Regions from separate parts of the Bacillus coreaensis genome, predicted to be linked through region 4. Evidence: riboswitches for the same ligand, from Rfam matches in the RefSeq annotation. Region 4 holds a riboswitch; each other region holds the start of a gene.
The links. A riboswitch is a leader RNA that binds a small molecule or an ion and turns the genes downstream of it on or off. The one in region 4 is predicted to bind thiamine pyrophosphate.
Positions count from the first base shown of each region.

Region 1: another riboswitch for thiamine pyrophosphate. It lies ahead of ACQ5H4_RS03925 (ABC transporter substrate-binding protein); the one in region 4 lies ahead of thiC (phosphomethylpyrimidine synthase ThiC).
Region 2: another riboswitch for thiamine pyrophosphate. It lies ahead of thiT (energy-coupled thiamine transporter ThiT); the one in region 4 lies ahead of thiC (phosphomethylpyrimidine synthase ThiC).
Region 3: another riboswitch for thiamine pyrophosphate. It lies ahead of thiM (hydroxyethylthiazole kinase); the one in region 4 lies ahead of thiC (phosphomethylpyrimidine synthase ThiC).

Region 1 is NZ_JBOCCY010000002.1:145,879-151,889, reverse strand. It holds gene ACQ5H4_RS03935 (efflux RND transporter permease subunit) at 1-1,318, opposite strand, end outside; gene ACQ5H4_RS03930 (peptide chain release factor 3) at 1,472-3,052, opposite strand; TPP riboswitch at 3,244-3,354, shown strand; gene ACQ5H4_RS03925 (ABC transporter substrate-binding protein) at 3,456-4,451, shown strand; gene ACQ5H4_RS03920 (thiamine-binding protein) at 4,463-4,756, shown strand; gene ACQ5H4_RS03915 (ABC transporter permease) at 4,753-5,526, shown strand; gene ACQ5H4_RS03910 (ABC transporter ATP-binding protein) at 5,513-6,011, shown strand, end outside.
Region 2 is NZ_JBOCCY010000001.1:420,764-426,774, reverse strand. It holds gene ACQ5H4_RS02235 (alanine/glycine:cation symporter family protein) at 1-685, shown strand, start outside; gene ACQ5H4_RS02230 (VanW family protein) at 783-1,673, shown strand; gene ACQ5H4_RS02225 (divergent polysaccharide deacetylase family protein) at 1,719-2,495, opposite strand; gene thiT (energy-coupled thiamine transporter ThiT) at 2,593-3,189, opposite strand; TPP riboswitch at 3,255-3,353, opposite strand; gene ACQ5H4_RS02215 (methyl-accepting chemotaxis protein) at 3,444-4,241, opposite strand; partial or broken gene ACQ5H4_RS02210 (CHASE3 domain-containing protein) at 4,383-5,135, opposite strand; gene ACQ5H4_RS02205 (nitric oxide synthase oxygenase) at 5,236-6,011, opposite strand, start outside.
Region 3 is NZ_JBOCCY010000003.1:186,406-192,416, reverse strand. It holds gene thiD (bifunctional hydroxymethylpyrimidine kinase/phosphomethylpyrimidine kinase) at 1-751, opposite strand, end outside; gene thiE (thiamine phosphate synthase) at 772-1,407, opposite strand; gene thiM (hydroxyethylthiazole kinase) at 1,423-2,238, opposite strand; TPP riboswitch at 2,333-2,445, opposite strand; gene ACQ5H4_RS06975 (methyl-accepting chemotaxis protein) at 2,551-3,498, opposite strand; partial or broken gene ACQ5H4_RS06970 (HAMP domain-containing protein) at 3,490-3,633, opposite strand; gene ACQ5H4_RS06965 (MATE family efflux transporter) at 4,744-5,874, opposite strand; gene ACQ5H4_RS06960 (ABC transporter ATP-binding protein) at 5,890-6,011, opposite strand, start outside.
Region 4 is NZ_JBOCCY010000015.1:93,228-99,238, forward strand. It holds gene ACQ5H4_RS18760 (IS256 family transposase) at 5-1,174, opposite strand; partial or broken gene ACQ5H4_RS18765 (IS3 family transposase) at 1,275-1,409, shown strand; tRNA gene ACQ5H4_RS18770 (tRNA-Ala) at 1,488-1,560, opposite strand; TPP riboswitch at 1,825-1,939, shown strand; gene thiC (phosphomethylpyrimidine synthase ThiC) at 2,082-3,866, shown strand; gene ACQ5H4_RS18780 (MgtC/SapB family protein) at 4,090-4,791, shown strand; gene ACQ5H4_RS18785 (DMT family transporter) at 4,831-5,766, shown strand; gene ACQ5H4_RS18790 (hypothetical protein) at 5,786-5,962, opposite strand.

The DNA of each region.
Region 1 (6,011 bases), on a different contig from region 4:
TTGTAAGAGTCGAAGCAGTGATGGCTCCACCTACCTCTTGTGAGCCAACACGAGCCGCTTCCTTTGCGTTCTTGCCCATTGCCAAGTGACGATTAATATTTTCAATGACCACGATGGAGTTATCTACCAACATTCCAATCCCTAATGCTAGTCCTCCAAGAGTCATAATATTAAGCGTATAATCTGAAAAAGACATTAATACAAAGGTGAAAATAACCGAATACGGAATTGAAACGCCAATAATCAGTGGACTTTTTACATTTTTTAAAAAGAAAAAAAGAACTACCATTGCAAATAGGCCACCTAGGAGTAAGGAAGTTGTTATGTTTCCAATGGCTTGTTTTATGTATTCCCCTTGATCAAATATAATATCTGACTGAATATCTTGATATTTTTCCTTATTCAACAGGTTCTTTAATTCTTGAACAAATGCTTTAGATACTTCTGCGGTATTCGCATCAGATTGCTGAAGAACACTAAGAAGCACAGAAGGATTTTCATTAGTGCGGGTAATGGTACGATCATCCCGGTTTTCTAGTTTTACATTACTTACATCACGTAACTGTATCTCATCACCCGTTAAAGGATTCATTGAGACTGTTAAATTTTTTAATGTATCTATGGAATCAAGGGTGGATATAATTCTTGTTGTTAATTGCTTACCTTCAGTTAAAATAGGGTTACCCGGCATCGAAATATTATTGGCCTGAATCAAATCGACTATATCGCTTTGACTTAATGAGTATGCCTTTAATTTTTCCTGATCAAGTTCAACCTTTACTTCCTTTTCAGAGGTTCCAGATAAATTTACGCTCGCAACTCCATCCACTTTTGTTAACTCCAGTTCTAATTCCTGGGCTAACTGTCTCAACATCTCCTCATCTTCATCCGCACTTAACGATAGTTGAATTACAGGAAACTGCGAAGGGTCAAATTTTAAGAACCTAGGCTTTTCTGCATCGTCTGGAAGTGTTGTTAAATCCATGCGTAGAATAATTTCATCCTGGATTTCATCAATATGTGTCGTCCAAGCAAATTGAAGAAGGATAAAGTTTGCGCCTTCCTGTGAGGTTGAAGTGAGCGTTTTTATACCGGGCAGAGTGGCTAAGTTACTCTCCAATGGTTTTGTTATTTTTTCTACAATCTCCTCAGGACTTGCACCTGGATAATTCGTTACAACCACACCTACAGGAGGTTTTATCTCTGGTATTAGCTTTAATGGGATATTCACTAACGAAACAATTCCAAGAATCAGCACTAAGAACATCGTGACAATTGTAAAGACTGGTCTATTTATAGCATATTCGCTAATCTTCATTCCACGCTAACTCCTCTCAAATCCCTCACAGATTCAGCCATCTTAAGGCTTCATGCCCCATATTATAAAGAAGCACATTATCGTATGCAAATAAGCACTGTATAAAATATGCTATAAAAAAGAAGCCCTCAAAACACGAGGACTTCTAAGTACTTATTGGTAATCATCCATAGGGTTATATAGTGTAATATCTGGATTTTTTTCTTGAAACCAGCGAAGTGCAAAATCGTTTTCGAAAAGAAATACTTTCTTATCGTAACGGTCCTTAACTAAAAGGCTTCGACTGCTAGAAAGATTCTCATTAATTTCTTCATTTTCAACCCAACGGACGATTTTCGAACCTAATCTTTCCATTAATACTTCTGCATTGTACTCGTTTCTCATCCGATGCTCGAACACCTCAAATTGTAGTTGACCAACTGCCCCTAACAAATAATCATCTGTTCGAACAGTACGGAAGAGCTGAATGGCACCTTCTTGGACAAGTTGCTGAATTCCTTTATGAAAAGACTTTTGCTTCATTACGTTTTTAGCTGAAACTCGAACAAAGAGTTCAGGAGTAAACTGAGGAAGCTTTTCATATTGAAAGTTGTTTTTTCCAACTGTCAAAGTATCTCCAATTTGATACGTACCTGGATCGTACAAACCAATAATATCTCCACTAACCGCTTCATCAACCGTGTTTCTGTCATCAGCCATAAACTGTGTTGATTGAGAAAGCTTCATTGACTTTCCTAAGCGTGGGATATTGACTGTCATCCCTCTTTCGAATTTCCCTGAACATACACGTAAAAAGGCAATTCTATCCCTATGAGCAGGATTCATATTGGCTTGAATCTTAAAAACAAAACCTGAGAATTCCTCTGATAACGGATCAATTTTTCCTTCTGTAGACTCCCGTGCTTGAGGTGCAGGTGCAAATTGAAGATATGTTTCTAGAAAAGTTTGAACACCAAAGTTCGCTAGGGCGCTACCAAAGAATACAGGTGTTAGTTCCCCATTTGCTATTCTTTCACGAGAAAATTCATTTCCCGCTTCATTTAATAGCATGATTTCCTCCAACGTTTGGTCATACAAGGAGTATTGCTTTAGTTTATGATCTCCTTCTATTTCTCCATCTTCATTTAACCCAACAAATCGTTCTTCCTCTTCCACACGGAATTGTTCAATTCGCTTGTAGAAACGGTCATATATACCGAGAAATTCTTTCCCCATTCCGATCGGCCAGTTCATCGGATATGATTCTATTCCCATAACCTCTTCAAGCTCAGCTAAAAGTTCTAATGGAGATTTCCCCTGACGATCAAGCTTATTGATAAAGGTAAAAATCGGAATACCTCTCATTCGACACACTTTAAATAGCTTTAAGGTCTGCTCCTCTATCCCTTTTGCTGAATCGATAATCATGACCGCACTATCAACAGCTGTAAGAGTTCGATACGTATCTTCACTGAAGTCTTGGTGACCTGGTGTATCAAGAATATTCACTCGACAGTCATTATAGTCAAATTGCATCACACTCGACGTAACGGAAATACCACGTTGTTTTTCAATTTCCATCCAATCGCTCGTTGCAAACTTACCCGTTTTCTTTCCTTTAACTGTTCCCGCATCACGAATGGCTCCACCAAATAACAATAACTTTTCTGTTAATGTCGTTTTCCCAGCATCCGGGTGGGAAATGATCGCAAATGTGCGACGTGATTGTACATCATCTTTAAAATTTTTTGCCATTATAGAATTTCCTTTCTTTCCTTACACAAATTCATCCATAACTTCAATCTTATCGTGACTGTATGAAGTTTGCAATCTGTTCTTTACAAAAGCAATCACAAACATATCATTATATTGATTTATTCATGAAAGTTCTTCCTTTTCAAGAAAATAATTTCTGCTATAATGAGATAGAAATCAAACTAAATAGGTAAGAATTGTAGGGGGACCGGTGAAGACCGGTTGAGAGTGCATCCAACTGATGCTGACCCTTTGAACCTGATCTGGATGATACCAGCGTAGGAAACATATTCTTTAGACAATAAATTTGTTTAAACATATGCGCCCGGTTCAAAAACTGCGGCGTTTTTTTGCGTCGAAAGGTTCAGTTCATATCCTACTTATACCATTGGAGGAGAAAGTAATGAAAAAATGGATAGTTGCATTTGCAGCTTCTGTATTACTCGCAGGATGTTCAGAAACAAATGAACAACAAACAGAAAAGGAGGAATCAAGCGCTGACTTAAAAAAAGTAACAGTCGTTCTTGATTGGACTCCAAATACAAATCACACAGGGCTATATGTCGCAAAAGAAAAAGGCTTTTTTGAAGACGAAGGTCTTGATGTGACCATTCAGATGCCTGGAGAAGCTGGTGCTGATCAACTTGTTGCTTCAGAAAAAGCAGACTTTGGTGTAGGTTATCAAGAGGGTATTACACAAGCAAGAGTTCAAGGGGTACCTCTTGTTTCTATAGCTGCAGTCATTCAACACAATACATCTGGGTTCGCATCACCGGCATCTAAAAATATTCAATCTCCTAAAGATTTTGAAGGAAAAACATACGGTGGCTGGGGCTCACCTGTAGAACAATCCATCATCGACTCCCTTATGAAGCAAGAACAAGCAGATGTAGAAAAGGTGAATATTGTAAACATAGGCGATGCGGATTTCTTTACTGCTGTTGAACGTGATATTGACTTTGCATGGATATACTACGGTTGGACAGGCGTGGAAGCAGAATTACGAGGAGAAGACATCAATATGGTCTACTTAACCGATTACTCCGAAAAGCTAGACTACTATACACCTGTGCTAACAACTAGTGAAAACATGATTAACAATGATCCAGAAACAGTAAAAGCTTTTGTGAAAGCCGCTTCAAAAGGCTATGAATTCGCTATCGACAACCCTTCCGATGCGGCGGACGTCCTAATCAAAGCTGCTCCAGAGCTTGACGCAGAGCTTGTAAAGAAAAGTCAGGAATGGCTTGCTACCAAATATCAAGACGATGCAGACCAATGGGGAGAGCAACGTTTAGAAGTATGGGAAAACTATGCTTCTTGGATGCTTGAGAATGGGTTGTTAGAATCAGAGTTAGAAGCAGAAAAAGCCTTTACTAATGAATTTTTACCACAATAGGAGTTGATCATATGACAAACGCACTTGTTAGTATACAAATTATCCCTAAGACAAAAAACGGTGAAAATGTGATTCCTTACGTAGATGAAGCAATAGCCATTATTGACGCGTCAGGAGTAAAGTATGAGGTTCATCCTTTAGAAACAACTATGGAGGGTGATCTTCAGGAACTTTTTGCTGTCATTACGAAAATGAATGAGAAGATGATTGAAATGGGAAGTAGCAATGTTATTTCACAGGTGAAGATTCTATATCAACCAGGTGGAATTAAAATGGATACACTTACGGAGAAATATCGTTCATGATACAAAAATTACAAAAAGGATGGAGACCAATTTTTGTTCTCCTCCTTTTATTCATTGGCTGGGAATTCACAGCAAGAATTACTGAGATTCCAAATTGGCTTCTCCCAACTCCTTCACAAATTTTTAACGAACTCATAAATGGTTGGGGCACTGTCTCTGTACATCTTACATCCACCATTCAGCTTATTTTTCTTGGCTTTGTTTCTGGAGTTACCGTAGGTCTGTTAACTGCTTTTATTTTACATAATATCCCTTTTTTAAAAGAATCTTTATATCCGCTTCTTATTTTATCGCAAAATATACCCATTATCGTACTTGCTCCACTTCTTGTGATATGGTTTGGCTTCGGTTTATTACCCAAATTAATTGTTATCACTCTGGTTTGTTTCTTTCCAATTACCATTTCAGCCATGGATGGATTTCGCCAAGTTGCTGCAGATCTCTTCCATTATATGCAAATGGCAGGAGCAACAAAACGACAATTATTTTGGAAACTTGAATTTCCATTTGCCCTCCCTTCGATCTTTTCAGGGCTGAAAATTTCAGCAACTTACAGTGTCATGGGAGCCGTTATATCTGAATGGTTAGGATCTGAAAAGGGTATTGGAGTCTATATGACACTATCATCCTCATCGTTTCGAACCGATCGAGTGTTTGTTGCGATATTTCTCATTATGGTATTAAGTTTGTTATTTTTTATGATGATCAATTGGTTGGAGAGATTTATTATTCGTTGGAAAGCTGAGGGGAAAAATCGTGGAGCTTCTTGAATTACAAAATGTGTCTTTTTCTTATCGAAATAAAAAAATCTTAGATGATCTCACCCTCTTTATTAAGCACGGGGAGTTCGTAACGATTCTTGGTCCCTCTGGCAGTGGGAAAAGTACAATTTTCCAATTAATCGGTGGTCTGCAGACTCCACAATCAGGGTCCATTATACTCGAAGGAAATGACATTACAGGTAACAGAGGACATATTAGTTATATGCCCCAAACCCCTTCCTTACTACCATGGCGCACAATCATTCAAAATGTCGTACTTGGCCAAGAGCTGCAAGCTAAAAAGGATTACGAATTGGCAGAAGATATGCTGCGAAAAGCGGGGCTAATAGAATATAGAAATGCTTTTCCTCACGAACTTTCAGGAGGTATGAAGCAACGGGTTGCATTTTTACGGGCACTACTTAGTCCCCAGCCCATCATCTGTTTAGATGAGCCATTTTCAGCTTTAGACGAATTAACTCGTCAGGAAATGC
Region 2 (6,011 bases), on a different contig from region 4:
TGGGATCGACCAAGCAATTGGTGGTGGCATGGGTGCTGCGATTATGATGGGTGTAAAAAGAGGATTATTCTCAAATGAAGCTGGTATGGGTAGTGCACCAAATGCTGCTGCGACTGCAGTTGTTTCTCACCCTGCAAAGCAAGGGTTTGTTCAAGCACTAGGTGTCTTCTTCGATACTCTTGTTGTGTGTACAGCTACAGCATTTATTATCTTACTGTCTGACTCTTATACGACAGGTCTTCAAGGTATTGAACTGACACAAGCATCTTTAGGTGAACATTTTGGAAGCTGGGCAAGTCTCTTCTTAACTTTTGCCATTTTTATGTTTGCATTTTCTTCAATTATTGGGAACTACTACTATGGGGAAGCCAATATAGAATTTGTTCATAAAAGTAAAGCTACCTTAATTATTTTCCGAATTCTAGCTGTTGGAATGGTCATTTTCGGTGCTGTTGCAAGCTTACAAATTGTTTGGGATTTGGCCGACTTAGCAATGGCCATTATGGCATTTACAAACCTTATTGCCATTGGTTTACTTGGTAATATTGCTTTTAAAACACTTGATAATTACCTTGAACAACGTAAGCAAGGTCTTGACCCTGTGTTTTTTGAAGATAGTATCCCTGGATTAAAAGGAGTAGAGAGCTGGCCTAAACAAAAGCAAGAAACAACTGAAAAAGCTTAATCAAAAGACTGGGAATTCCCAGTCTTTTTCATTTCTTTATCCCTCGCATAAGTAAATCGTGAACTTGGAATAATACTCATGGTACCTAAGTGGAAGGATGATACGATTGAAATTAACTGGACTTTTATCTATTCTCATGCTTATTCAACAACCAGCCAATCACGATGTACTTACATTGATGGATAATGATCAACCCATTATGACTGTAGATCGCGAAGAACTAGTTTTTCCTCTTCCCAATACTCCTCTTATGGACTTGCATCATCTTGACATCTTAACTTCTGAACTTTCCCAACAAGTATACATAGAGCCGAAAAATGCTTTTCTTGATGAACATGGAAATTTACAGCCAGAGCAGCTGGGATATCAACTTGATAAGAGAGCATTTCATACCCTATATCACTCCTATTTTTATAGTAAAGGTGCTAAAACGCTTAAAGTTCCTAAAAAACCGATTTATCCAGAGGTAGATAGTGAGCTATTGTCAAGAATTCGACAACAAGCGATTGGATATTATGTCACTTATTTCAATAGCTACAATACCTCAAGAACAAATAATATTAGAATATCATCCGAGGCAATAAATAACTACGTCCTATTTCCAGGTCAGACCTTCTCGTTCAATGAGGTGGTTGGTCAAAGGACTAAAGAACGTGGATATACTCCAGCTCCCATTATTGTTCGAGGTGAGCTTTCTGAGGGGGTCGGCGGAGGTATTTGCCAAGTATCTTCTACCCTCTTTAATGCTGTGGATCGAGCAGGGTTAAAAATCGTGAAACGATATTCCCACTCCAAACGTGTACCTTATGTTCCTCCAGGTCGCGATGCAACAGTAAGCTGGTATGGACCTGACTTTGTTTTTATGAATAACTATAAGCATCCTATTTTGATACGCTCCAAAGTAAGAGGCGGTTCCGTGTCCATTCTCTTGTATACTTCAGATGATGTGAATGTTGAACATAACCAAGTGCCAAGCATGTATCAATAAAAAAGGCTGTCCAGAGGGAGTACCCTACCCAATGGACAGCCACTTTTAATATAGATGAAAATACTTAGATCGGATGGAATCAGATAACAGCTCAGATACAGGGACGACCTTAATATGTTTCTGCTTAAATTGAGGCATTGACTCAGTAACTCCTAACGAGCATACCTTACCTGATGTACCAACATGTCCAATCGCAACAGCGGTACCTCGGCTCTCCGCAATCCTTGCAAGAATAAGCATTTGTTTTTTGACCTGATTCACAGAACAGATATCATCTAAAAACACATCTCGCTTAATAAATGGTACATTTAATTCCTCAGTGATTTCCTCAAATTTTGATTTTGGACTTGTTGCACTATCTACAATATATAGCTGCTTTTCCTTTGCCACTTCGACAATCACCCTGACAATCTCTTCATTCTCAACGACAAGCGAGCCCATATGATTATTTAATCCCATAGCATGAGGAACACTATCGATAGCATCAATGACTCTCTTTCTTACTTCTTCCTTTGATAAATCATTCGTTATTGGCTTTGGTCCTAACCAAGATGCCTTTCCTTTTTTCGGCTGCATAGGCAAGTGTACCATGATCTCTAAGCCATTTTCATATGCCCATTCTGCATGCTTTTTTGAAAGCTCATTAAAAGGCATAATAGCCGCTGTGATTTGCACATCACCTTCTAGAAAATCCTTAACACCTCCCACACCACCACCAAAATCGTCAATAATAATAGCTGCCTTTTTCACTTCCTGGCCATGTCCATGATGAGAGAACAGTGTAAAAATGACCAAAAAAATGATAAATGAAGTTTTTTTCATAAAATCCTCCATTTGAAATGTTAGTTATTGGTATAGTTTCTCTCATTGAGGAAAAACCATACAAAAAACTCGCCCAAAACATTGGACGAGTGTTGGATTACGATATTTTTTTCAAAGTCTCTGGAGAGGAAACCCTTTTGTGGAGAAGAAATCTTGGGGAACTAGACACTAAAAGGAATAAAATAACGGAACAATAGATGGCTGCTCCAATCATTGTTCCACCGTTTACGCCTAGTGAAAATAAGAATGGAGACATCCCATCCGGTGCATATTCTCCCCAGAATAAAAATCCCGCGATAAAATGCCAAAAATAACGTGCCGCACTTCCAACGAATGTGGCAACGATGATCCATTGAAGGGCTTTCTTTTTATTTTCTGTTAGTGCTACCTGAATTTTTTTCATAAAAAAACCTGCAAATCCAATAAACGCAAAGGCAAGAAAATACTCAATGAAGGCCTGTAACGGAGTCAAAATATATGCATCACCCATAGCAATTTGTAATAGTCCCCATAAAAAGCCAGAAGCGGTTGCAGCAACGAATCCCCATCTAAAGGCGATAATCAAAATTGGTACCATCGCAAATGAAATAGAAATACTAGGCGAAAGTTTAATCGATGGAAGAAGGTCTAGAATTAATGCAAAGGCTGCAAAAAAAGATGCTTCAATCATCATAATTAATCGTTTGTTTCCCATATAAAAAAATCTCCCCTTTTTCTGGAAACCTCAAGGAGAGCGTAGATAGACATGATTACACGAAAAATGCAGTCTTTCCACATCCCTGCGCTAGAATTATCTAACAGGTTCAAAGGGTCAGAACAAACGTTCACTCTCAGCATAACGCTCCCCTTGTGGTTTCGTTGTATGTAGTTTGTTTATAATTTCGTATTCATTATATCATATAAAATTAAATAGAAAAGCATCTAGTTGAAACTAGATGCTTTTCATGTTTATATTTTAAATCTGCGAACCAACTGCTGTAAGGTTTCTGCCATACCTGATAGATCTTGAGCACTTGCGGTTACTTCCTGGAGAGTAGCAACGTTTTCTTCTGTTCCGGCTGCTACTTCTCTGGTTGTTGCAACGCTTTCTTCTGCGATTCCTTTTACTTCGTCAATTGCTTGTACGACATTTGTACTATGCATACTTAGTAGCTCAATGGCACATGAAACGTCAGATACCTTTTCTATTACGTCTCCCATTGACTCTCCAATTAGAGCAAACGCTTTCTTTGCATCCTGACTATATTCGAATCCTTCTGATACTTTGTGAGACTGTTCTTCCATTGCAGATACAGCTAGATCCGTTTCAGATTGGATATAAGAAATCATTTTTGTAATTTGATCAGCTGATTTTTTTGATTCCTCTGCGAGCTTTCTTACTTCGTCTGCAACTACAGCAAATCCCTTGCCATGTTCACCTGCTCTTGCAGCTTCGATTGCCGCATTTAAGGCTAGCAGATTCGTCTGATCTGCAACCGTTGTAATCATATTTAGGATAGAAGTAATTTCATTTGAACGCCTACCTAACTGACGAATGATTTCTGAGGCATTCAAAACACCATCATTAATCAAATTCATTTGGTTAACTACTTTTTCTATAGATAATGCTCCTTGATCTGTAACTTGAAACGTATTATCAGCTGTGACGAGCATTTTTTCACTACTTTTTGTAATCAAACTTATATTGCTAGACATCTCTTCAATTAATGTGTGAATTTTGGTTAAATGTTGCAGTTGCAAATCCATACCCTCTGAGTTTTGTTCAACAATATAAGAAATTTGTTCACTTGCTTGAGTACTGTCCTGCGCACTTGTACTTAGTTGTTCACTACTAGCTGCAACTTGAGCTGATGAATCTCTAACTTGTATAACAACTTCTCTTAATCCAGAAACCATTGAGTTGACAGACTGGATCATTGCCCCAATTTCGTCTTTATTCTTCACTTGAATCTCATCTATAGATAGGTCTCCGCTCGCAACCTTTTCAATTGCCTTAGATGCATGAACAATTGGTTTCGCAATCTGTAAACTTATAATTGTCGCTAGTACTAATGCAACAAGAATCGCAGTTACACTGATCACAATCATTATTGTAACAATTCCATCTATTTTTTTTGTGGTCAAGCTACTTGCATGGTCTAAATGTTTCTCCTGAATAGATAGAAGTTCATTTACTTTTGCATTAAACTGCATACCTAACGTTTGTGCAGTTGATTTTGCTAGGATTAAATAACCTAATTCATCGTTGTCTTTTTTCATTTGTATTTGGTCTTGAGCAAATTTCGAATCATTTGTTGACATTTCCTCAAGAGCAGTTAACGTATCTAATAACTCCTTATCAGTGATTGTTGTTTTTAATTTTTTCATAGAGTTATCAAAGCTCTTTACTGCCTCATCGTATTCTGTCAGATAGTCAGCCTCTCCAGTGAGTAGGAAGCTCCTTACGGCTGCTGATTTTCTAATCATTTGCTCTTGGAGATTTTTCACTTCTAGCTTTTGACCTACTTCTTCACTTAAGAATGATTGATACGTATTGTTTACTGAATATAGTTGAAAAATCCCAGCACTTGCTACAACTACTAACATAAATAAAACAATAACAAAACTACCTATAATTTTTTTTCGAACAGTGATATTCATGTTTGCTCCCCCATTTATAGGTTGTACTTTATACCTATATTAACAATAGTTCTTTTGATATGGAAGCGTTTTATTTCAAATGAAAAGAAATAGACAAAATCTATTTCTTTTCGTAAGGAGCCATTTGATAAAAATAATTTGGCAATTGAGTGCTATTATCATATTGCTGGTGAAAGATATGGGTTAATGCGGGAGAAACAGGAGGAATTAACCAAGTCCAATTACCTGTTAATTTCCGACTTTTTTCTTTCTCTCTTTCTTCAAACAACTTAAACTGAGCCGCTGCGGTGTGATGGTCAACAATACTTACTCCAGCCTTTTTATAGGAAAATAGAACCGCTCGATTCACTTCAAGTAGTGCACGGTCCTTCCAAAGACTGCTATTTCTAGACATATCTAATTTCATATGATCAGCAACGATAGGTAACACATTGTATCGGCCTTCATCCGATAAATTTCGAGCACCAATTTCTGTTCCCATATACCACCCATTAAAAGGAGCTGCTGTGTATTGAATCCCACCAATTTCAAGACGCATATCAGCGATCATCGGTACACCATACCACTTTAATTTTAGGTCTTCAAACCACTCATATTCCGGATGTGAAAGATTGACCTCAAGAACGAGACTCGGAGGAATAGTTTTCCAATTTGGTTTTTCATTATTTACTTGAACCACTAGAGGTAAAAGGTCAAAATTTGTATGCTTCCCCTTCCACCCTAACTCTTCACATACCTTTGTAAACGGAATAGAGTGAGGGTCTCCAATCAATCCTTGCTGTGTATCATATCCAGCATATCGAACAAGCTGGTGGTTCCAAATTCTAATGGAGTGTTCCTTTGTTTTTTGTTTGAAAATAGAAATGGTTGGTCTAA
Region 3 (6,011 bases), on a different contig from region 4:
ATCCGATGTGTAAGTCATCCTCAATGGCTGCCTGTATAAAGTCTTTTGCCACTTGCACCGCCTGAACAACCGAGCTTCCTTTTGCGAGTTGAGCGGTTATGGCAGCGGAAAAGGTACAACCTGTGCCATGAGTATTTTTTGTGGAAATCCGACTTGAAGTAAAGGTGTGAAATTTTTCTCCATCATATAAAAGATCAATCATTTCTTCACTTCCCGGATCATGGCCGCCCTTAATCATGACAGCTTCAGCACCCATCTCATGGAGCAATTTTGCTGCTTGTTTTCGGTCATTCATCGTCTCAATTTTTATTCCTGTAAGCACCTCGGCTTCGGGAATATTTGGTGTAACGATAGTCGCGAGTGGCAGTAATTTTTCTTTTAATGCTTTTACTGCTTCGTTTTGTAAAAGTGAAGCACCACCTTTTGCAATCATCACCGGATCTACGACGATGTGTTTCATCTCATAAAATTCTATAAATCTCGCAACAGCCTCAATGGTGTCACTGTTAAATAACATCCCGGTTTTGATCGCATCTGGACGCAAATCTTCAGCAATCGATCGGAGTTGTTCTTGAATTCCTTCCAAAGGAACTGAATATACCCCCTGTACCCCTGTTGTGTTTTGTGCGGTTACGGCTGTTATCACAGACATTCCGTACACATCTAATTCTTGAAATGTTTTCAGATCGGCCTGTATGCCAGCCCCTCCACCACTATCTGAACCGGCAATGGTTAATGCTTTATTTACCATAGTGAATAACCTCTCCTTGACTAAAATTCATCAACTAATCTACGTAATAGCTTGGTATGCTCTTGAATGTGACTGGCTCGACAAATATCGGAAATAATCGCTAGGCCATTTGCTCCTACTTTCATAACGGTTTCTCCATTGGTAGAATTAATTCCACCAATTGCAACTAGAGGCAGAGAGATTCCTGCGTTACGAAATTCAGTAAAGATATCCAAGTTTTGTTGTTTTTCGGTATCCTCTTTTGAAATGGTAGGATACATCGGTCCAATTCCTAAGTAATCAGCTCCGTCTCGAACGGCTTGAAGTCCCTCTTCAATCGTGTGAGTGGATACACCAAGAATTTTGTTAGGACCGATTGTCTCTCTCACATATTTTGCATTTTCATCGTCCTGGCCAACATGAACTCCATCAGCATCAAGAGCAATAGCGAGTGGTAAATCATCATTGACGATAAATGGGACCTTATGTTCCGCGCAGAGTTCTCGCAGTTTTTTTCCAAGCTCGTACTTTCCTGTTTCTCCAAGAGAGTGGCTCCCTTTTTCTCGATATTGAAAGCACGTTATTCCACCTTCAATCGCTAAAGCTAACGTTTCTTCAGGTGTTCGATCCATGCAATCTTGACTGCCCATTATAAAATACAGTTTTAGATATTCCATTTTCCCCAATGCTCCTTACATCGTTGTGATTTTTGAATACACTTTGGCTAGATCTACCACATCGGAGGCTGAAGTAAGCATGAGTTGATTTAGAAATTCCATCTGAAAAGTGCCAACATGTTGGTCACCTGTTGCTAAAATCGCGCGCTCAGCGACTGCACCATAAAATGCTGAAGCCCCTGCCGCGGCGAGTAAATAATTTGTTTCAACACTTGCAAAAGCTCCTACAACTGATGAAAATAAGCAACCAGTCCCAGTTACTTTTGTTAGAAGAGGATGTCCGTTTGAAATGATGATCGATTCTTCTCCATTAGAGACAATATCGTCTTTTCCGGTAACCACAACTGTCATATGTAATTTTTGAGCTGCTAAAAGAGCGAGATCTGCGATATTTCCTTCACCTGTACCTGCATCAACACCGCGTGTCTGCCATTCTTCACCTACTACGTTGGCTACCTCGGCAGCATTTCCACGTAATATGCTAATATTCACTTCTGTTAGTATTCGTTTTACAGTATTTGTACGATATGTTGTTGCACCAGCTCCAACCGGATCAAGCACGACCGGTACTCCTTTTCCATTAGCAGCTTTTCCTGCAATGATCATAGCTTCTACTTCCGGTTCCCTTAATGTGCCGATATTGAGCACGAGTGAATTTGCTATGCTTACCATGTCAGCTACTTCTTCTTTGGCATAGGCCATAACTGGTGAAGCACCAAGAGCTAACAACCCATTTGCAACAAAATTAGTTACTACCACATTCGTCATATTATGAACTAACGGTGATTGTTCTCTTACTCTATCAATTAATGTTAAAAATTCATGACTCATCTTTCTTTACTCCCTTCGTATTAAAAACCTATTTTAAAACAAAAAAACCAGATTCTTATAGAACCTGGCATAGTTACGAAACAAAAAACATTCATCTTCGCAGTAACTACTTCCCTCCGCTGGTATGAGCCAGATCAGGTTCCAAGAGTCGAAAACTGGATATTGTTTTCTCTCAGCCCGAACATACGGGCCCCCCTAGTAGATTTCATATGAAACTATAATTCCATCATAGTGGAAGGTTTTTCATAACGCAACTATAAATAATTTAAATAGTAAAAAAGTTCTCTCTGTACCAACAGGAGTGAATTCTATTTAAATCGTAAATTTCCTTAAAAGATCTTTTAAATTAATGGCCATTTCATTGACTGCCTGAACGGACGAAGCGATTTCTTCCATTGTTGCCAGTTGCTCTTCAGCTGATGCAGCCACCGCATGTGAGGAATTGGAATTCACCTTTGCAATTTCTGTTAGCACTTCAATATTCGCAGTTACATATTTGGAGCTTTCCGACATCTTTTGCACATATTGATGAATAGACTGAATCGTCTTACGAATGTCTGTGATAGAGTGAGTAATTTGTGTAAATGATCTTCCTGCCTCGTTAACAGCAATTGACCCATTTTCTACTTCAAGTGTGCTCTTTTCCATCGCTTTTACAGCTTGATTTGTACCAGATTGGATTTTTAAAATAAGATCAATAATTTCGTTAGAAGAGCTCTTAGATTGTACGGCAAGCTTACGTACTTCATCAGCAACAACAGCAAAGCCTTTCCCATGTTCACCTGCCCGTGCTGCTTCAATAGCAGCATTTAAAGCGAGTAAATTAGTTTGATCCGCAATACTTGTGATCACTTTTGTTATTTGACTAATTTCCTTTGATTGACTACCAAGGTTATCAATCACTCCTGACACTTCTAAAACGGAGTCATGAATATGCGTCATTTGCTTAATCGCATGTTGTACAACTTGATTTCCGTTTTTAGACACTCCGTCAACCATATTTGCTGAAGCTTCCAGTTCTTCTGATGAAAGCGTTAGTGTTTCTTGAATCGTAGCCAATGTGTTCATTGTATGTATAGTTTCATTTACGCTTTCTAATTGTTTATGAGAGGATGCGGCCACCTCTTGAATGGAATAAGTAATACTTTCTGCCCCTTGCGCTGTTTCCTCTGAGCTTGCTGTTAAATCCTCTGCAGACGAAGAAACCTGAGTGGTTGTTTCATAGGCTTGTGAAATTAATGCTCGTAGCTCTTTTACCATTCGGTTGAAAGTAATGGTTAGCTCACCAATTTCATCATTTGATGTGACCTTCATATCAGCTTGACTAAAATCACCCTCTGCCACTTCTTGAATTCTATCTGATAAACGACGGATCGGACCATGAATAGACTTCATTAATACAAAGGCAACTAATACGGAAATACCAATAACTATTATTGTAAGAATCATTGTCCAAAGCTGAACTTGATTTCCGTTAGAAATGATTTCTTCTCCAAGCTGTTCTACGCTTTTATTTTTTTCGTCAGCTAAAGCTTTTAGTTTTGTCATCGTTTGTTCGGCTTTAAACTTTTCAGATCCAACATTTAGAAAGGCTTGACGCTTCTCTCCGCTGTCAAACACGTCAAAAGCATCCTTCATCATAACCTCATTCCATTTGACACTATCGGAAATGACCTTTTTTACTGAGTTTTCATCTTTGGTTCCTGCAACGTTATTCAATAACTTTTTTTCTAACTGTTTACTAAGCTTTACATTGCTCTCAAAGCTTTCCTTTGCCTGTGGAGAACCATCAAGCATGTACTCATTTACGAGCCGTAATCGCTCAGCCATGTAAAATCGTAAATCTTGCAGATCGTTTAATTGCTGTGATTCTTCTAGAATAAGTGATTTAGCTAATTCATTTGCCTTTTGGGTATTGATCATGGAGTAAATAGCTAGTCCACTAGAAACTAGTAACACTAGCCCGAAGCTAAGCATGATTTTTTTCCGAATACTTTGTGATTGAAATGGACTTTTTATGATTGGCAGATGCCATGTTGTATTCTTATTAATACGAATTCTTTTTTTAACCCATTTACCAATAGACTTCAATCCTTACACATCCTTCACCCGTTGTCCCATTCATTATGGCAAAGGAATATTAAGCAATTGTAAAGAGATTGTAAGTATTAATTAAATAATATAACTTTATACCTGATCCTTAAGAACTATTTTATAAAATAAAATCTAGGAAATGATGGTATTTCCTAGGCAAGCGCAGGTTATGACATTTCTCTGCAAAATTCCATATCCGACTAATCGATTAGTTAGTTTTTTGACATAAAGAGATAAAAAGATGCTTCGGGATAGACTAAATAAGATAAACGCCATCCATACTCCGTGGTTCCCAAAAACAGGTACCAAACATACAATGGCTGCTAAAAACACAAGCAAAGCGATAAAAATAGAATTTCTAACCGATTTCGCGTCCGTTGCACCAGAAAAAATGCCTTCTAGTTGTAATCCTCAAAATCCGACAAGTGGAAATAGAAACATCCAAAATAAGAATACATGAGTGGATTCTCTAACCTCGTGAATTGTCGTAAATAGTGAAACAATAAAGTCTCCAAACAAGAAGGTCAAAAGGGATAAATAAATAGCTGTGGCAAATCCCCAGGTTGCAGAAAGTGACAAGGCTCGAAAATATAGAGAGCTGTTCCTTCCTCCTAACGCTCTACCTACTAAAATGCTTGAGGCATTAGCGAATCCTCCAAAAAGATAGTCCATTACGTAATGGACTTGTAGAAGGATCGCATTTGCTGCTAATGTGAGCTCCCCCATGCTTGCTCCTTTTGAGGTGAAAATTCCAGTCATCGTGACTAAACATAATGTTCGGAGAAAATGGTCGCGATTCACAAGAAACATTTGAACTAAGGTGTCCTTCTTGATTAACGCAGCAATTGAAGGAATAAAGAAACGACTTTTATTTGTATGATAAATAATGAGCATTCCAATTAAAACCGAGGACACTTCAGCGATTAAAGTAGCAAAGGCGACGCCTGCAACCCCCATATGTAAGCCCAGAACAAAAACAATATCTAGCACAATATTTAATAGGTTCATACCAATTTGCAGGAATAACGACATTTTTACTTTTCCTAAGCCGACTAGCCATCCAATGGTTACATAGCTTAGTAGAATAAAAGGTGCACCCCAGATACGAATGAGAAAGTAAGTTTCAGTCAGAGCATTTGTTGATTCATTTCCTCCCATAAGGAGAAGAGATAATTGGATGATTGGCTTTTGAAAAAGGATGAAAATCAAACCCATGAGAATAGCAATAATCATCGGGCGATAAAGCGCAAACATAATACCTTCTTCATTTTTAGCTCCATCAGCTTGTGACGTGAAGCCACTTGTCGTTACACGTAAAAAGCCGAGCAGCCAGTACATCGAATTAAAAATAACGGCAGCAATAGCGACTCCGCCTAACGCCGTGGGGTCTTGTATTCTTCCAACGACGGCCGTATCTACCACCCCAAGTAATGGAGTAGAGACTCCAGATAAAATTAAAGGAAAAGCTAGTATAAAGTATTCGCGATGAGTACATGTATGTGAATAACGGTGAACCATTTGTCTAACGGAAGCTAAGTTCATTCCTACTCCCCTTTCTTACAGCATAGCCGCTTGTAACAACGCTTTTGTATATGAATGTCGTTCAGGAGCATATAGTTCGGATAGTTGAAAATCATCGACCAAGCACCCATTTTTCATCACAAGGATTGTATCACATA
Region 4 (6,011 bases):
AGTTTTATTTGTTATTAAGTATTATCTTTCTCTTGGAGTAGTCCTCCTGGTATTGCATAAGAACAGCACCTACCAATCGAAAATCAGACTGGGTATTAGGGAAAATACGAATAACTTTCTCCCTTCTACGGACTTCCTGGTTTAAGCGTTCAAGAGAATTTGTGCTTTGGATATGAGGGTGCACCTTCTCAGGAAAGTTTAGGTATTGAATGGCATCTTCGAAGCCTTCATCTAAAGTTTCCAAGGCTTTAGCATATTTAGCCTCATCCCCAAACTGGTTCATTAATTCATTCTTAAACCTGCGGATATCATCCACCGTAACAGCTTCAAAGACCCGTTTAATCATTGTGCGTATCTCTGTGGAATCCTTCTTAGGGAGTTTCCCTATTATGTTGCGTTTAAAATGTACCGTGCATCTTTGCCATGTAGTACCAATAAAATCGCGCTGTATTGCCTTTTGTAGCCCTAGATGAGCATCTGAGATGACCAGTTTTGGAGATTTAAGCCCACGGGATTTAAGCTGTTGGAAGAAACGACTCCAACTCTCGAAATCCTCTGCATGATCCACACTAAGCCCAAGGATTTCACGGGTATTCTTCTCGGTAATGGCAGTCGCAATGTACACCGCTTTTGAGACAACTTGGTTATATTCCCTGACCTTAATATACATGGCATCCACAAAAATATAAGGATAATACATGACATTCAAAGGGCGTTTGGACCACTCATTAACAATGGGGTCAAGCTTTTGAGTAAGAGAAGATACAAACGATTTTGATATACTTTCCCCACAAAGCTGCTCAACAATATTTGTAACTTTCCGAGTTGAAACACCGTTAATGACCATTTCTAGCATTGAGATGACTAGGGCTTGGTCACAGCGAGCATACTTTTCGAAGACAGAAGTGGAAAACTCTCCATTTCTGGTCCGAGGTACCTTTAGCTTTAGTTTCCCAATACCTAGGATCAATTCACGTTCATAGTAGCCGTTTCGATAGTCCCGGCGATCTGGAGACCGTTCATAAGCAGCGGCACGTAAGTAATTGTCCCTTTCATTTTCCATGACTTCATTAAGGACTAAGACAATCGCTGATTTAATCACCATATCCAGATTAGAATTGATAACGGATTCTTTTAAAAGGCCTAAATCTAGGTTAAACTGAAAGTGAGTCATTTTATTTCCTCTTTTCATTGTTTATCGTCGCTGAAAACAGTGTTGCCAAGAGTGAATAAAATGACTCTTTCTTTTTACACAATTATATGGACTTAATCGTTTATTAAAGTCTGAGTTGTTGTATCTGCAGTAATTAGAAAGCATAGCACTTTTTGAAGAAGAATTGGAATATATTGAATATTATAATCATAAACAAATTAAAGCAAAGCTAAAAGACCTAAGTCCAGTAGAATAACGAACTCAGGTCTTGGAAGCTGCCTAAACTATTTGTCTAAATTTTTGGGGTTAAATCATACACAAGGGTTTTCCTGTATGGAGCATAGGGGGCTCGAACCCCTGACCTCTACGCTGCCAGCGTAGCGCTCTCCCAGCTGAGCTAATGCCCCGAATTTCTGAAACGATATAAAAATATTATACTACATCATTGTATTTTTACAATACCTGAAAACGCATTTTTTGCCTAAGCTAAATATTGTAGGAGGCATGTAATATCAGGGCTTCATAGGGCAGTTATGAATAACTCGTAACCTTTATACGATAACTTCCGAATCTTTCATAAAGTGGTTCTGAATCGTGGTCTTTTATAACTATTCAGGAAAATTTACCCTTCCATTTCCTATGGTTTCATGTATAATAAATGAGAATTGAATAGCAATAACTAGGGGAGTCCAATAGTTTGGGCTGAGAGAGAGACACGTTTAAGTTTCTTGACCCTTTGGACCTGATCTGGATCATACCAGCGTGGGGAAGTTAATAACAATCTATTAATTTAGATTACACTTCTACATATTAAGCCGGGTCCGTCTATTTTTGGACCCGGCTTTTTTATTGTGTTTTTCTTACTTCGATCCCCCGTTTTTTCTAGATCTCGTCCTTTTATTACATTTTATAAAAGGAGAGATTTATCATGGCATCAACTTCATTAAATCAATCGAGTATTTCCATTATGTCAAGTTTTTCAGGAAGTAAAAAGGTATATGTAGAAGGCTCAAGACCTGATATTCAAGTACCTATGCGAGAAATTGCACTTAGTCCTACATCTGGAACTTTTGGTGAAGAAGAAAATCTACCAGTTCGGGTATACGATTCAAGTGGACCATATACCGATAACCAATTTTCAGTCGATATAACTAAAGGCTTACCTAATCTAAGACATAACTGGATACGAGAAAGAGAAGATGTAGAAGAATATAAAGGAAGAGAAATAAAGCCGGAAGACAATGGATTTAAAGATGATCATGACCCAAGAGCGAATCATAAAATCTTTCCGGGACTCAACCGAAAACCATTACGAGCGAAAAAAGGTCAGAATGTAACCCAACTTCATTATGCCAAAAAAGGGATTATCACTCCTGAAATGGAGTTTATCGCCATTAGAGAAAATATGAAACCAGAGTTTGTTCGTGAGGAAGTGGCAAAAGGAAGAGCGATCATTCCGTCGAATATCAATCATCCAGAGATGGAGCCAATGATCATCGGACGTAATTTTCACGTGAAGATAAATGCGAATATCGGAAACTCAGCTGTTTCCTCTTCAATTGAAGAGGAAGTGGAAAAAATGACATGGGCTACCCGCTGGGGGGCAGATACCATTATGGATTTATCAACAGGAAAAAATATTCATACAACAAGAGAATGGATCATCCGTAATTCTGCCGTTCCGGTAGGTACAGTTCCTATTTATCAAGCACTTGAAAAAGTGAACGGTATTGCCGAGGATTTAACTTGGGAAGTTTATCGTGACACATTAATTGAGCAAGCAGAGCAAGGTGTCGATTATTTCACTATCCATGCCGGGGTTCTTTTAAGGTACGTTCCTCTAACGGCGAAACGATTAACGGGCATTGTTTCAAGAGGTGGCTCGATCATGGCTCAGTGGTGTTTGTATCATCACCAGGAAAATTTCCTTTATACTCATTTTAACGAAATCTGTGAAATTATGAAGGCTTATGATGTAGCGTTCTCTCTTGGGGACGGTTTACGTCCTGGTTCTATTGCAGATGCAAATGATGAGGCACAGTTTGCAGAACTAGAGACATTAGGAGAACTAACCCAGATTGCATGGGAGCATGATGTACAGGTAATGGTGGAGGGGCCAGGGCATGTACCAATGCATCTCATTAAAGAGAATATGGATAAACAATTAGAGGTTTGTAAGGAAGCTCCATTCTATACATTAGGGCCTTTAACGACTGATATTGCTCCAGGGTATGACCATATCACATCAGCCATTGGGGCTGCGATGATCGGTTGGTATGGCACGGCCATGCTTTGTTATGTGACACCAAAGGAACATTTAGGCTTACCTAATAGAGAGGATGTTAGGGAAGGGGTAATCACCTATAAGATTGCGGCTCACGCGGCTGATTTAGCCAAAGGTCATCCAGGCGCACAAAAGAGAGATGATGCTCTATCAAAAGCAAGATTTGAATTCCGCTGGAGAGATCAGTTTAATCTATCTTTAGATCCAGAACGGGCATTGGAGTACCATGATGAAACCTTACCTGCAGAGGGAGCTAAAACAGCCCATTTTTGCTCTATGTGTGGACCGAAGTTTTGCAGCATGAGGATTTCACATGATATTCGTAATTACGCAAAAGAAAACCAACTTGATACGAATGAAGCTATGGTGAAAGGAATGAAAGAAAAAGCTGACGAGTTTAAACAAACAGGTGGAAGTATCTATCGATAATATATGCAAATAAATATATAGAAGGAAGTCGTTCCAATTGACTTCCTTCTATTATTTTCGTTATTAAATTAAATTGTATGGAAAATCGTTTTTTGTGTGTTATATTTCATATAATATATTGACGGAATGAATGGAGCTCGGATGGAATAGGTATATATGATATACGCATCGTTTCCTAATTCTTTCACCAAAAATATAACTACATCATTAAGGGGGATAATATATGAAAGAACTATTTATAGAATTTACTCGTTACGATGTTCTTTTTAAATTATCTTTTGCTGCAGTTGCTGGGATTGTCATCGGATTGGAACGAGAACTAAAAGGGAAGCCACTAGGATTGAAAACTTGTCTCATTATTTCTGTCATGGCTTGTTTGTTAACGACAGTGTCATATGAATCCGCCTTTTTATATGCTAAAGAGTATTCAAGACCAATGGATCCAGGCAGAATTCCTTCATATATCATTAGTGGTATTGGCTTTTTGGGAGCAGGGGTAATAATGAAGAGAGGGAATGAAGCCATTTCAGGCCTCACAACCGCGTCATTGGTTCTTGCATCCGCTGGAATTGGAATTACGATTGGTGCTGGTTTTTACATAGAGGCAGTTGCTGGCATATTATTCTTAATTTTCGGTATTAAAGTAATTCCATTTTTATTTGATAAAATTGGGCCGAAAAAGTTAAAAGAGAAAGAAATTAAGGTGAAATTATTTTTAGAGAAATCAACCAACTTGACAGAAATGATTAAGGAAATTAAAGGTAAAAAATTAGGGGTGAAACACTTAAAGGTCAAAGAAGAGACAGATGATATTTTGATTAGTTGCTTAGTCACAACCTATAAAGGTATTTACACCACAGATATTTATTACGAGTTAAAATCAATTAATGGTGTAAACCAAGTTGAAGTCGAAAGCGTTGAGTAAATAGTGTGATATCAGGGAGGAATTAAGAAGGGGAAACGAATGAATCGTACAATAGTCAATCCGTATTTTGCATTAATCGTCGGTGTAATTGCAGTATCAGCTTCCGCCATTTTTGTAAAGTTTTCTGATGCTCCTTCGGGGGTAATTGCTTTTTACCGACTACTTTTCTCTGTATTGTTTATGTTACCGGTCTTTTTAATGAAGTATGTAAAGGAATTGGCGCTTATCTCGGGAAGAGATTGGTTATATGCAATTCTTGCTGGAGTGTTTTTATCCTTTCACTTCATATTATGGTTTGAATCTTTAAATTACACATCTGTGGCAAGTTCTACTGTACTTGTCACTCTTCAGCCGTTGTTTGCATTTGTCGGTACTTTTTTGTTTTTTAAAGAGCGCTTTACATTAAAAGCCATACTTTGTGCAGTAGCAGCGATTGTAGGGAGTGTCATCATTAGCTGGGGGGATTTTCAAGTAAGTGGAACAGCTTTATTTGGGGATATTCTTGCATTACTAGCATGTGCACTTGTTACAGCGTATTTAATGTTTGGACAATCAGTAAGAAAGAGAATTTCTTTAGTTACTTATACATTTGTTGTATATAGTATAAGCTCGATTGTTTTATTGCTTTATGTCCTTATTGTCGGAGAATCTCTATATCCCTATCCGAAAAATGAGTGGTGGAACTTTATTTTATTAGCACTTATCCCTACCTTATTAGGTCATTCCTTATTCAATTGGGCAATCAAGTGGATTAGTACTTCCATTATATCGATGGCTATCTTATTTGAGCCGATCGGAGCAACAATCCTTGCTTATTATCTTTTATCAGAAAAAGTTTTATTTACTCAGGTATTAGGGGGAAGCGTTGTTATTGTGGGTATCTCCTTGTTTTTATTAAATGAGAGAAGTGGAAAACAGAAGAAAATTAAAAAAGATACACTTAAAGAAATCGTTAATAAGAAGGAGAACCTTTAACATAAAGGTTCTCCTTCTTTTAGAGTGTGTAGGTAAATCCAGAAAAAATACAAGCTGAAACGAATGTAAAGATAAATGTACCACCGTATACTTTGCCTTCGCTATTGGCGATTCGAATTCCCTCCCAGTAAGCATAGTAAAATAAGAAGATGGCCATAAATAGTGATAGGTATAAGGAGAATGATTCTAATAGCATGTGTTACTCCTTTCTATTATTTTTTATAGTATTTATATGCTAGCAAACC